2 regions of the Lactobacillus sp. ESL0228 genome follow, and region 2 is predicted to be linked to the other one. Evidence: predicted binding sites of a transcription regulator. Region 2 holds the regulator's gene; the other holds the start of a gene.
What was found. The regulator Rex, encoded in region 2, represses fermentation and respiration genes when NADH is low (regulators of the CRP and FNR family bind a similar motif). The targets are predictions, from matches to a motif close to TTGTGAANTANTTCACAA.

Region 1: the regulator Rex is predicted to act here: its motif matches at 2,864-2,881, upstream of F5ESL0228_RS07395 (FAD-binding protein).

Annotation. Positions count from the first base shown of each region.
Region 1 is NZ_REHJ01000011.1:61,305-68,086, forward strand. Features, by position in the region: gene F5ESL0228_RS07390 (LysR family transcriptional regulator) at 6-914, opposite strand; gene F5ESL0228_RS07395 (FAD-binding protein) at 1,028-2,830, opposite strand; gene F5ESL0228_RS07400 (asparaginase) at 3,037-4,005, opposite strand; gene F5ESL0228_RS07405 (carboxymuconolactone decarboxylase family protein) at 4,095-4,415, opposite strand; gene F5ESL0228_RS07410 (cupin domain-containing protein) at 4,415-4,828, opposite strand; gene F5ESL0228_RS07415 (MerR family transcriptional regulator) at 4,821-5,258, opposite strand; gene F5ESL0228_RS07420 (2,3-diphosphoglycerate-dependent phosphoglycerate mutase) at 5,614-6,306, opposite strand; gene F5ESL0228_RS07425 (DUF6612 family protein) at 6,460-6,782, shown strand, end outside.
Region 2 is NZ_REHJ01000009.1:15,680-22,461, reverse strand. Features, by position in the region: gene F5ESL0228_RS06215 (folate family ECF transporter S component) at 1-3, shown strand, start outside; gene tsaB (tRNA (adenosine(37)-N6)-threonylcarbamoyltransferase complex dimerization subunit type 1 TsaB) at 33-773, shown strand; gene F5ESL0228_RS06200 (N-acetyltransferase) at 963-1,328, shown strand; gene tsaD (tRNA (adenosine(37)-N6)-threonylcarbamoyltransferase complex transferase subunit TsaD) at 1,321-2,370, shown strand; gene F5ESL0228_RS06190 (ABC-F family ATP-binding cassette domain-containing protein) at 2,419-4,329, opposite strand; gene F5ESL0228_RS06185 (redox-sensing transcriptional repressor Rex) at 4,611-5,255, shown strand; gene groES (co-chaperone GroES) at 5,430-5,714, shown strand; gene groL (chaperonin GroEL) at 5,731-6,782, shown strand, end outside.

The sequences.
Region 1 (6,782 bases), on a different contig from region 2:
GTGTATTATTTATTATTTTGATTTAAATACTCATTAATTGCTAACTTTAATGTTGTAATTACTTCTTTTAAAACAGAATCATTGGTAAAAGATTCCATATAAACAATACCATATGGGGAAATCTCATGATAATCAATCGGTACATAAGTAATATCATCGGCACGGTTATCAGCAATAAAGTTTGGGATAATCCCATAACCCCAGCCAGCTTTAACATAAATGTTCATTGCCAAAAAGTCCTGGACAAACTTAATATGTTCCATACCCATGCGATTAATTAGTTCGTTTTGAAAATTCATTTGAACATTCAAAGAACTATTAGGATCAAGTAAGAAAAGTTCTTCTTTTTCCAAGTCATCTAAAAGAAGCCGTGACCTTTGAGCTAAACGCGAATTAGGTGGACAAGCCAAAACCACCCTGCCTTGAATTAAAGGTGAAAAATGAACATCATCCACAACATTAACATCATCTCGGGCAATCGCACATAGATCAACATGGTGATTGAGTAATTCACCAATTGAATTATTTAACACAAAGACAAATTGGATATTAAGGTTACTTTGTGCTGCTCGCAATTTTTTCAAAAAAATGGGCAAAACCTTTTGTTCTAATGGCGTATCGCACACCCCAATTCGTAAAAGTGTTTCTGGATCATTCTTCTTACTTTGTAAATATGCCACTGTATAATCCATATCATCGACAATGTTGCGAGCAACACGATAAAAATACTTTCCAGCATCGGTAAGAGAGATACGGTGATGGGCACGATTAATTAGCGTTACACCAATTGTATTCTCTAAATCTTTAATATTTTTGGAAACAGCCGATTGAGAAAAGTTCATTCGCTCTGCCGCAATCGTAAAGCTAGAATTATCTACTGCCTTGATAAAACAGCGTAACTGGGTAAAATTCATTCTTTTATTCTCCGCAATTGCCAATTGACTAACATAAAATTATTTCACCTTAATTATAAACTTTAACCATTCAAAAAGACCATTGTTGCCAACGGTCTTTTTTAAACTAATTACTAGTTAATTTGGTTTAATGCATCTAAAACTGCATCCCGTAATCCTCGACTTGTACTAGAAGCACCTGAGACTGCATCAACATCAACACTATTATGTTCAACCATTTCCTGAGGTAAAATATTAATCGCTTTTTGCCCATAATCCGCTGATTCAGCTTGTTTTAATACCTCAATTTGTTTCAGATTTTTCTGTTTATCAGCGGTAACTCGTACAACAATTTCATCACCCATTCCACGGCTTGAACGACCAATATATTGGTTTTCACCCGTTGGATAATTTTCTGTTTGTATATCTGAAGTTAAATAACTTGCTTGTTCTGATGCACCGCTTGCTACATCAGTTTTATTGTGTGATTTTGGCTTTGCTGCATTTTCGCCAGCAATTTTACCCCAAATCAAACATTCTGCCAAGTTTCCACCACCTTGATATTGATTAGCACAAATTCCGCCCAATTCACCTGCAGAGTACAAATTTGGTATTGGATTACCTTTAGTATCCAAAACTTCTGCTTTAGTATTTCTTCTTGGACCACCTTGGGTATTAAGCATGGTTTGTTCCATTTTAACTGCAAAAATTTTACTGCCAACAAAGGCACGCATAGAGTGCGGATCACGGTGAAATTCGGGATCATTTTGTTCATTTGCTGCCTTATTAAAGCGATCAACTGTAGTTTGCAAAATCGTAGAATCAAGCCCAATTTTTTCAGCTAATTCACTAACTGATTCGGCCATAATTACATGATCACAATATGGTTTGTACTCACCAATAATTGGATCGTTATCCAATTCTTGCTTCTTATTTTCATCAAAAATCAAATATGGATGGTCTTGATTCATTGGCACTTTCCATTGACCATGATTTTTAATATGACCATGTCGATGTATTTCAGTTTCATTAAAGTACCTAGTACCATCATCACCAACAACAAACGTAGCACCATGATCTATGATTTCTTTTTGCTTGGCAGGCATTACTCGCCCGCGCTCACCTCTTGGAACAGCAAAAGTCATTCCATGAAGTACGCCACCAGATTCAAAATTATGCATATGCCAAAGATCTCCGCCAATCTCTTGCACCATTCTAATGCCATCGCCTTTATTATATAGTGTACCTAACGGAGCTAGTTTGGTTGCACCCAAAAAATCTTCAATCATTCTTTGATTATTTTCAAAACCACCTGTAGCTACAACTACACCATTTTTAGCTTGGATATTAAGCTTTTTCCCATCATGTTTAATTACTACACCAGTAATTTGTTGATTTGCAGGATCTTGAATCAATTCAAGAGCTGGAGTTTCATATAAAACATCAATTTTATTGTGTCTTTTGACTACCTGTTTTTTTAAGATATGCCACAATGATGCATCAAATAATCCTTTGTTGACAGTTGTAAAATCATAAGATTCTACTCCAGTATATTCTGGATACTCTTCAAATGAATCTCTAAGTTCTGGAGCATATTCACGAACGCTCCAAGGTTTTACACCTAAGTAGTTAGATACATAATTAGGCATATCAACCATCCCCTTAACAAAGGTATCAATCATATCTTCATCAAGTGACATTGGTCTTGTTAATTTTTGATAATACTTTTTAGTTTTATTAAAGTCTTTACTGGTTCCAATTGCTTGAGCTGAATAGCGAGTATTACCACCTTCATGACCCTCCGGTGCCGCATCCACTAACAATACTTTAGCACCGTTATCTGCTGCAAATCGAGCCGCAGTTGCACCAGCACCGCCAAATCCCAATACAACTACATCGTAATTAGCTTTCCAAATAATGCTATTTTGATAAGTCATGGTAAACCTCCTATAACTTCTTCAATTGTAATTATGTTAAGCATATCACAAATATGTAATAAAGATTTCAATAAGCAATTATGAATATTAATAAGTCTATTATTTTAATAATATAGCATAAAAACTATGAATAAGTTGTTAACTACTTACTTTATATAGCCCTCGAAGCAAATAATCGCTCACCAACAATGATGAGCGATTTTCAATCAGTTATTAAGATATTTAGCCAGTTTTTTACCCTTTAATCCAGCACTAAGTCCAACCAACAACTTGATTCGAGCCTTAGGACCCGTTAGTCCGCGACAAAAAATAATACCCATTTTTGCTAAGTTGACGCCGCCACCCTCATAGTCATAAACCGGTTCGGCTATTCCATTAAAGCAACGTGAAACTAACACTAACGGGATATGATTATCAAGAAGTGACTGCAAGACTGGCAATGTTTGTGGTGGCATATTACCCGCACCTAGCGCTTCAATCACAATTCCATTAGTCGATGAATTATTTAAAGCTTGTAAAAGCTCTGACCCCATCCCTGCATATGCCTTAACCAAAAAGACCCGATCGACAACATGATCAATTGGCAAATGCGGCAACGGTTTAATCGTTTGCACATAATTAACGTGACCATCAGAGACGATTCCAATCGGCCCAAATGTTGGCGTACGAAATGTTGCCACATTAGTCGTATGTGTCTTGGTTACATAGCGTGCCGAATGAATTTCATCGTTCATCACAACAACAACACCTTTACCTACCGATTCCGGTGAACTAGCGACAATCACTGCAGTACGAAAATTATATAAACCATCAGTCCCAATTTCATTTGAAGAGCGCATTGCACCAGTTAAAACAACAGGTATTTTACTCGAAATTGTTAAATCTAGAAAAATTGCTGTCTCTTCTAAAGTGTCCGTTCCGTGCGTAACTACCGCACCAAAAAAACCCTCTTCTTCTGCTCGCCGAATTCTTAATGAAAGTTGTAACATATGTTTAGGATCCATGTGGGGAGATGGCACATTGAAAATTTTCTCTGTCACTAATTCCACTTCACCTTGATTATTTAAAGACAACTCTGCAAGTGGATTTTGCTTGTTCGGTTTGATATTGCCTGACTCATCTTCTGACATTGAAATCGTACCACCGGTGTGTAATACAAGAATTTTCTTAGACATAATAATACTCCTACTTAGAAATAAACCATGTATTTATTACTCGTATTATAACTGATTATGATTCTTAAACAACATAAAAACAGTCAGCTTTATTCGCCATATACTTCTTTAGCAAGATCAAAAGCAGACCATGCCTTCGGCCATCCACAATAAAAGGCTAGGTGGGTGATTAATTCAACCATTTCTTCTTTGGTGACGCCATTTGTTTTCGCCATTCCCATATGAGCTTTTAATTGTGGAAAAGCACCTTGTGCCATCAAAGCGGCACAAGTAATTAAGCTGCGATCACGTGCTGGCATTTCTTTTTTGCGTGACCAAACTTCACCAAATAAGACATCATCATTTAATTCGGCAAACTTAGGAGCAAATTCACCTAAGTTATCACGCCCAGCAGTTTGTTTTTTCATTATTAATCCTCCAATTGTTGATAATCTTCATCAGTTACTGGCTCAAGCCATTCAGGCGTACCGGCAGTGATTGCCAAATGTGAAAACCAACTATCTTTAGTTGCTCCATGCCAATGTTTAACACCATCATGAACCACAACAACATCACCGGGATGAAGCTTACGGGCAGGTCGACCTTCTTCTTGGTACCACCCTTCACCAGCAGTTGCTAATAAAATTTGAAAACCACCATTGTGCTTGTGCCAGTTATTACGGCATCCCGGTTCAAAACTAACATTTGCCACACCAACATTAACTTTAGGATCAGCAACCAAACTTTGTAGATAGCTTTGACCAATAAAATATTTTTGATATGCTTCGTTTTTATCGCCTAAAGCAAAAAGACCATTTTTTACCTCATCTTCATGATTATTCATTTTGATTTTTCTCCTTAATTCGCTTCAAATATGCCGCAAAGGTTTCATCATCTGAAATTGTCCGGTTTTGCTTTTCTTCGTACCAGTCAATTTTTTGATTTAATAACTTAATATTGTCAGTTAATTCCTCTAGCTGGCGCATTGCATTTTTCTGCACTTCTTTTAATAACGCTAGCCTGCTTGGAATCGTCCCATCACCTTGAGCACGCAAAGCAACATATTCCTTTAATTCGGTAATTGTCATTCCTGTGCCCTTCAAATGTAAGATAAATTCAAGCCATGACCGATCAGCATCGGTGTAAAAACGTTGACCAGATGCATCACGCTCGGGGGCTAATAGACCTTCTTGTTCATAATAGCGTAAAGTTGCTGGTGGTAAGTGTGTCAATTGACTGAATTGTCCAATATGATATCTTGCTGCCGTCTTCATTAGCTTCACCTCTTACATTATTAAGATAGCCCTTAAAGTACACTTTAAGTCAAGTGCTTTTATAAAAAAAGAAAAAATTAAAAGGATTAACCCCAATAAATATTAGGTGTCAGTCTTTAATTAAGAATTATATTTATACAACCATATAATAAGTTTAAATAATCTTATGCTTTTATAACAAAATATTATATTCTATTTTTAAATCGTTAAATTCCTAGTATAGTAGGACTGATTTCAAGCTTATATCTATAATTTAATCTAGCTTTGTTTTTACAGAATGTTTCAATACAAAAAAGACCACCTAAAAATTTATTATAGTGGTCTTTTGGGTATTAAAAATTATTAGAAAATCAGGTTAATCATCCAATTTTTCTTTATTAACTACATTTAATTTATCATCAAATGTGTAAACTACTGGTTCACCAGTCTTCATTTCCAAGTTCATAATATCTTCATCAGAAATATTTTCGATGTACTTGGTTAATGCGCGAAGTGAATTACCATGAGCAGCAATAATGACATTCTTACCAGCTAATAAGTCTGGTGCAATGTGATCTTCCCAGAATGGCATTACCCGTCCTAAACAAACCTTGAGGTTTTCAGTCCGTGGAATGATGTTGGGGTCAAGATCAGCATAGCGGCGGTCATGTACTTGACTAAATTCTGAATCATCTTCCAATTTAGGTGGTAAAACATCGTATGAACGACGCCAAATGTGAACTTGCTCGTCACCATACTTGTCTGCAGTTGCCTTCTTGTTTAAGCCTTGCAAACCACCGTAATGACGTTCATTTAATCTCCATGATTTCGTTTCTGGTACCCAAAGTTGATCACTTTCGGCTAATGCATAATGCAATGTCTTAATGGCACGAGTTAAAACAGAAGTATAAGCTTGGTCAAACTTTAAGCCATGCTTTTTAAGCAATTTACCTGCGTTCTTGGCTTCTTCAACACCTTTATCGGATAGGTCAACATCAACCCAACCAGTAAACTTGTTTTCAAGGTTCCATTCACTTTGACCGTGACGAATCAAAACTAATTTTGACATGAAATATCTCCTTTGCAAATTAAAAGTTTCACTTATTATTTTACACATTTACATTTTGTTTTCATAGAGTTTAGAACCAAAAATAATGTTTTAATTGCCTAATTTAAGCTACAATAGAGAAAGTAATGATTATCAGAAAGAGAAAAGTTCATCATGATGAAGTTCAAAAAATTATTTCTCGGTCTTGCAACAATGACCGCACTATTTACCGGTGGTTGTTCACAAGCAAAAAAGCAATCGGAACCGGTTTTAACAAAAACTGCCGCAATCAAAAAAGCCCAACAGACTTTCAAAAGTGGTCAAGCCAAGCAATTAATTGATCTTAGTACTGATACAGCTAGTCAGGTTATTACAAGTTCTTATACCTTTGGTGGCAATCCCACTGTTTTTCACCTTAATTACCAAACTCAAGTTAAGGACAAAAACAATAATATCGAAGAATGGATCAGTAATACTAACAAAACTTATATTAATGG
Region 2 (6,782 bases):
TAATTGTTAAGTAAAGGTGAAAATAATTAAAGATGAAAATTTTAAGTGTGTCAACGGCCACTAGTCAGCTTAGTGTGGCTCTTAATGAAAATCAAATGGTTGTTGCTGAAAAAGATGAGCAAGATGAGCGCAATCATAGTGAGCATCTTGATCCCTTGATTAATGAAATTTTAGTAAGTAATCATCTTAAACTCAAAGATATTGATCGTTTTGCAGTTGCTATTGGTCCAGGATCATATACTGGTTTACGCATCGGTGTGACTACTATGAAAATGTTTGCGAGCATTTTGCATAAAGAAGTTGTAGGAGTTTCTACTCTAAAAGCTTTGGCAGCAAGTTGTACTGATAGTGATACACTAATTGTTACAGGTATTGACGCACGCAATGATAATTATTTTGCTGGTGCTTATTTAAATCAAAATGGTCATATGGTGAATATTTTGGCAGATGGACATTATTACATTACGGCTTTATTGGATCAAGTTAACCAATATTTAAAAGCTCAAAAAATACCGAAGGTGATTTTTCTCGGTTCGGGGTTTGAAAAGCAAGAAGAATTAATTAACAAATTGACTGTACCTTTTAGTTATGGAACAAATATTCAAAATCAAATTCATGCAGGGTTGATTGGCAAATTGGCTATGGATGAAGAGCCAGTTTCGCCTGATCAACTTTTACCACGCTACTTGCGGCGAACGCAAGCCGAAGTAGATTGGCAAAAGAAAACCGGAAAAGCTTTTGGCTCGGATAATAGTTATGTGGAAGAAGTTTGATTCTTTAATCAATTTTTCGCGGCTAATACCGCCAAAAACAAAACTTTATTTTGATGATAGTATTTTTATGTTAAATAATCATCGATTACAAGCTAGGCGGGCAAGGCTAGACGATATTTTTGCAATACTAGAACTTGAAATTAAGGTTTATGGTTATTTACCATGGAGTAAAGAGTATTTTCAAAATGAATTACAGAAAAAACTGCGCTATATATAGTTGTCTATGACGTGACAAATCTAATTGCGGTAGTTGGAATTCATTTAAATGGGGAAAAAGGTCACATTACCTATTTAGCAGTTTCTCCTGTTTGGCAAAAGCAGGGCTTAGGTACATATTTATTACGATTAATTATTAATTTAGCGCAAAAATGGCATTGTGTACGATTGAGTTTGGAAGTTAGAAAAGATAATAAGATAGCTCAAGAATTGTATTGCCGATTCGGTTTTGTTACTAATTTTGTTCGACCAGATTATTATCAGGACGTACACCAGGATGGTTTGAATATGATATTAGATCTACCAATAAAGCAAAAGAAAGGGAAAAATTTTGGATAGTAAAAATGATATCCGTATTTTGGCTTATGAAAGTTCATGTGATGAGACATCAACCGCTGTTGTCAAAAATGGTCGAGAAGTTGAAAGTATGATTATAGCAACGCAAATCAAAAGCCACCAGCGGTTTGGTGGGGTTGTCCCTGAGGTTGCTAGTCGGCATCACATTGAGGTAATTAGTCAGATAACTGCTAAAGCCTTAACTCAAGCAAATGTGACTTGGCAAGATATTGATGCAATTGCCGTTACTTATGGTCCTGGACTTGTTGGTGCGCTATTAATAGGGGTCAGTGCCGCTAAGGCTGCTTCAATGGCAACGGGGATTCCCTTGATTGGCGTCGATCATATAATGGGACATATAATGGCTGCACAATTAACTTCTGAAATTGACTATCCTGCTCTTGCTTTGCAGGTTTCTGGTGGTCATACAGAAATTGTTTTACTTCAAGATCCAACTCATTTTGAAATTGTTGGAGATACACGCGATGATGCTGCTGGTGAAGCTTATGATAAAATTGGGCGTGTTCTAGGAGTGAATTATCCAGCTGGAAAGACAATTGATAAATGGGCACATGAAGGACAAGATACATTTAACTTTCCACGGGCTATGATGGAAGATGACAACTACGACTTTTCTTTTTCTGGTCTGAAAAGTGCATTTATCAATACCTGTCATCATGCTGATCAAATTCATCAAGAATTAAATAAGTATGACTTAGCGGCTAGTTTTCAAACAGCTGTGGTGGATGTTTTAGCTACTAAAACAATTAGAGCAATTAAAGAATATCAACCTAAGACCTTTATTATGGGTGGCGGAGTAGCCGCTAACCAAGGCTTGCGTGAGCGAATGGAACAAGAAATTGAAAATTTATCTATAGGTTTGAAACCAAAAGTTATTTTGCCAGAATTAAAATTATGTGGTGATAATGCTGCAATGATTGGTGCTGCAGCTTATAATTTGTATAATGAAGGTAAATTTGCTGACTTAACTCTGAATGCGAATCCCTCACTTGAATTACCTTATGCTGATAAAATTTTGTATTAAAAAAGTTGACCTCTTTATTAAAGAAGTCAACTTTTTTTAATATTAACGTTAAAAGTTGTCAAGCTCGATCATGATATTTTCCCATTTCTCATTCGTTTTAGTTAGTTCAGTTTGAATTGCTGATAAGTCTTCTTGTAAAGGTCCAAGTTTGCTAAAGTCAGTTGCAATTAGCGGATCAGCCATTTCGCTCTGAATTGTTTTCTGTTGTCTTTCTAAATTATCAATTTCAACTTCAATTTCTTCAACCTGTCGCTGTAGCTTACGCTTTTGTGAGTCTTTAATTTTTTGTTCCTGGTAAGATAATTTAGTGGCTTTTTGTGCGTCTTCATTGTCTAGCTTAGGAACAATTTTTGTGGTGCTAAGTTGGTTATTTTTTTTATCTAAATAATAAGTGTAGTCACCCTCATAGACCGTCGCGTGTTGCTGGTTAACTTCAACAATTTTATTAGATAATTGATTAATAAAGTAGCGGTCGTGAGAGACAAATAGTAAGGTACCATCGAACTTTTGTAAAGCCTGTTCAAGTACTTCTTTGGCTTCTAAATCTAGATGGTTAGTTGGCTCATCCATCAATAAAAAATTATTATGTTCTAGAGACAAAACGGTTAGGGTTAATCTTGCTTTTTGCCCACCAGAGAGTTGCCCGACAGTTTTATCAATATCTTTTGCTGTAAACAGAAAACTAGCTAATACTGACCTAACATCCCGTTCTGGCATCATTTTGTGACGATCCCAAATAGTATCAAGCACAGTTTTACTAGAATCAAGTAATTGTAATTCTTGATCATAATAACCGATATCAAGCGATGCACCATATTTAATAGTACCCATTTTAGGTTGTAATTTTTTCATAATAGTTTTAAGTAAAGTAGATTTACCAATTCCGTTAGGTCCGATAACTGCAACTCGATCCCCTTTGTTAACTTGTAGATTAATATTATTTACCATAATTTTATCAGGATAACCAATTGTTAAATCGCGCAAAATCAAAACCTCTTTACCAGAGGGATGATCACTTTTGAAATTAATTTTGACTTTATTTTTATGTTTTGGTGGAGTAATGCGATCAATTTTTTCGAGTTGCTTACGCCTGCTCTGGGCTCTTTTAGTAGTTGTAGCCCTGACGATATTTTTTTGGATAAATTCTTCGTCTTTTTTGATTTTTTCTTGTTGTTTTTCGTATGCTTCTTCTTGCTGACGATCCCTTAATTGACGCTGCTTTACGTAATCAGAGTAATTACCTTTGAAGGTTGTTAATTTTCCAAATTGTAATTCAAAGATTTTATTGGTCAAATGATCCAGAAAGTACTGGTCATGTGAAACCACTAAAATTGCACCATTGTATCCTTTAAGAAATGCTTCTAGCCAATCTAGCGTGTTTAGGTCTAAATAGTTAGTTGGCTCATCGAGTAGTAATAGTGGTGGCTTATGTAAGAGTAATTTAACTAAAGCTAAACGGGTTTTTTCACCCCCAGAAAGACTGCCGATAATTTTTGCCCATGTTGCTTGTGGGAAATTGAACCCATTTAAAACAGTTTTGATCTCTGCTTGAAAGGTATAGCCACCTTGTTGTTCAAAATCAAATTGCAGCTGATCATAATTTTTTAGCAATTTTTTATCTTGCGGATGTTCAGCAATTTTTTGCTGTAATTTTTGAATTTGAGTTTCCATATTAATTAATGAAGTAAAAACACTAAGCATTTCATCCCAGATGGTTTTATCTTCGTTTAAACTATTTTCTTGTGCAATGTAGCCAACTTCAATCTCCTTATTAATGATAAATTCGCCATGAGTTGGTTCTTCTTTGCCCATCATTATTTTAAGAAGGGTGGTTTTTCCCACACCATTTGGGCCTACTAAACCAATTCGCGCATTTGCGTCAATTGAAAAATTAACATTGCTAAATAAAGTGTTGGCACCAAATTGTTTTTCTAAATTGTGTCCTTGTGCTATTATCATATTTTTCACCTAAAGTCTATTTTAGCATATGAAAAGCAGATACAGTGGACTGCAAAAATGACTTTTAAAATTTACAACTTTTTTATAAGTAATAAAACAAAAATAACAAAAATTTGTGTTAATTACTTATATTCGCATAGTAAAGTTGTCTTTGTTGTGTTAAAATTTGGTACATTGTGAAAAAAATATTTGCAACTTAAGCAAATTTATAGGTAAAATAATATTAATTGATGATTAATTCACAAAACAGGTGCAAGAAATAATAAAGTTGGAGGCTTTTTATGGAAAAGATCAAAATTCCCACAGCGACAGCTAAAAGACTGCCGCTTTATTATCGATATTTAATAATTTTAAATGAAGCGGGGAAAGAAAAAGTTTCATCAACTGAGTTATCCGAAGCGGTTCAAGTTGATAGTGCATCAATTAGACGCGATTTTTCGTATTTTGGTGCTCTAGGTAAACGTGGTTATGGTTATGATGTGAAAAGCTTACTATCTTTTTTTAAGAAAATTTTGAATCAAGATACGTTAACCAATGTAGCCTTGGTTGGAGTGGGTAATCTTGGTCATGCTTTACTTAACTACAATTTTAAACGTAGTAATAATATCCGAATTTCGTGCGCTTTTGATATTGATGAAAAAATCACAGGTAAGATATTAAGTGGAGTACCAGTGTATCGAATGGATGAATTACAGAAGCAATTAAGTGACCAACAAATAACGATCGCTATTTTAACGGTTCCTTCCACAACTGCACAAAAAACAGCCGATGAAATGGTTGAAGCAGGTATTAAGGGAATTATGAATTTTACTCCAATTCGTTTGTCTGCTCCAAGTGGAATCAGAATTCAAAATGTTGATTTAGCAACAGAGTTACAAACTTTAATTTATTTCCTTGATAGCGATAAGAATAAGCAAACAAATTAAAAGTTAGAGAGGCATTCTAATCTATAAGAAATTAGCACTTTTTTACGTAAAGTGCTAATTTTTTCTTGCAATTTATTTGTAAAGGAGTTATTATCATATTTGTAAGTTAGCACTTGGTTGATAAGAGTGCTAACGGCTAATAATGATTTTAATTAAAATTTAGGAGGGACAAACGTGTTACAACCAATAGGTGATCGCGTGATCGTAAAAGTTAAAGAAGAAGAAGAAAAAACTGTAGGCGGAATCGTCCTTGCTTCTAACGCTAAACAAAAACCAACTGAAGGCGAAGTTGTTGCCGTAGGCGAAGGTAGTTATGCCGAAAATGGTAACAAGATTCCAATGACTGTAACTAAAGGTAACATTGTTTTATACGACAAGTATTCTGGAACTGACGTTAAGTATGAAGGCGAAAAATACTTAGTCCTTCATGAAAAAGATATTTTAGCAATTGTTAAGTAATTAAGGGGTGGATAAAATGGCAAAAGATATTAAATTTTCAGAAAATGCAAGACGTTCCTTATTAAAGGGTGTTGATAAATTAGCTGATACAGTTAAGGCAACGATTGGTCCAAAAGGAAGAAACATTGTTTTAGAGCAATCATATGGTAACCCTGACATTACTAATGATGGAGTAACAATTGCAAAGGCAATTGAACTCAAAGATCACTATGAAAACATGGGTGCAAAATTGGTAGCAGAAGCTGCTCAAAAGACCAATGATATTGCTGGTGATGGTACTACAACTGCAGTTGTTTTGACTCAAGCCATTATTCGTGAAGGAATGAAGAACGTAACTGCTGGTGCAAATCCAGTTGGAGTTCGTCGAGGAATTGAAAAAGCTACTAAAGCAGTTGTTGACGAATTACATAAGATTAGTCATACTGTTTCTTCTAAAGAACAGATCGCTCAAGTTGCTGCCGTTTCATCTGCCTCAAAAGAAGTAGGTGATTTAATTGCTGACGCTATGGAAAAAGTTGGTAATGATGGTGTTATTACTATTGAAGATTCTCGTGGAATTGAAACCGAATTATCAGTAGTTGAAGGAATGCAATTCGACCGTGGATATTTGTCACAATACATGGTAACTGACAACGATAAGATGGAAGCTGATTTGGATAATCCTTACGTTTTAATTACCGATAAGAAGATTTCTAACATTCAAGATATTTTGCCGCTATTACAAGAAATCGTTCAACAAGGTAAGTCATTATTGATTATTGCTGATGATGTTTCCGGAGAAGCTTTACCAACGCTTGTTTTGAACAAGATTCGTGGTACTTTCAATGTTGTTGCTGTTAAGGCTCCTGGCTTCGGTGATCGTCGTAAAGAACAATTGCAAGACATCGCAGCTTTAACTGGCGGTACAGTGATTACAGAAGACCTTGGTCTTGAATTAAAGGACACTAAGCTTGAACAATTAGGTCAAGCTCGTCGCATTACTATAACCAAAGATTCAACTACTATTGTTGATGGTTCTGGTTCAGATGAGGCAATTAAGGATCGTGAAGATTCAATTAGAAAGCAAAT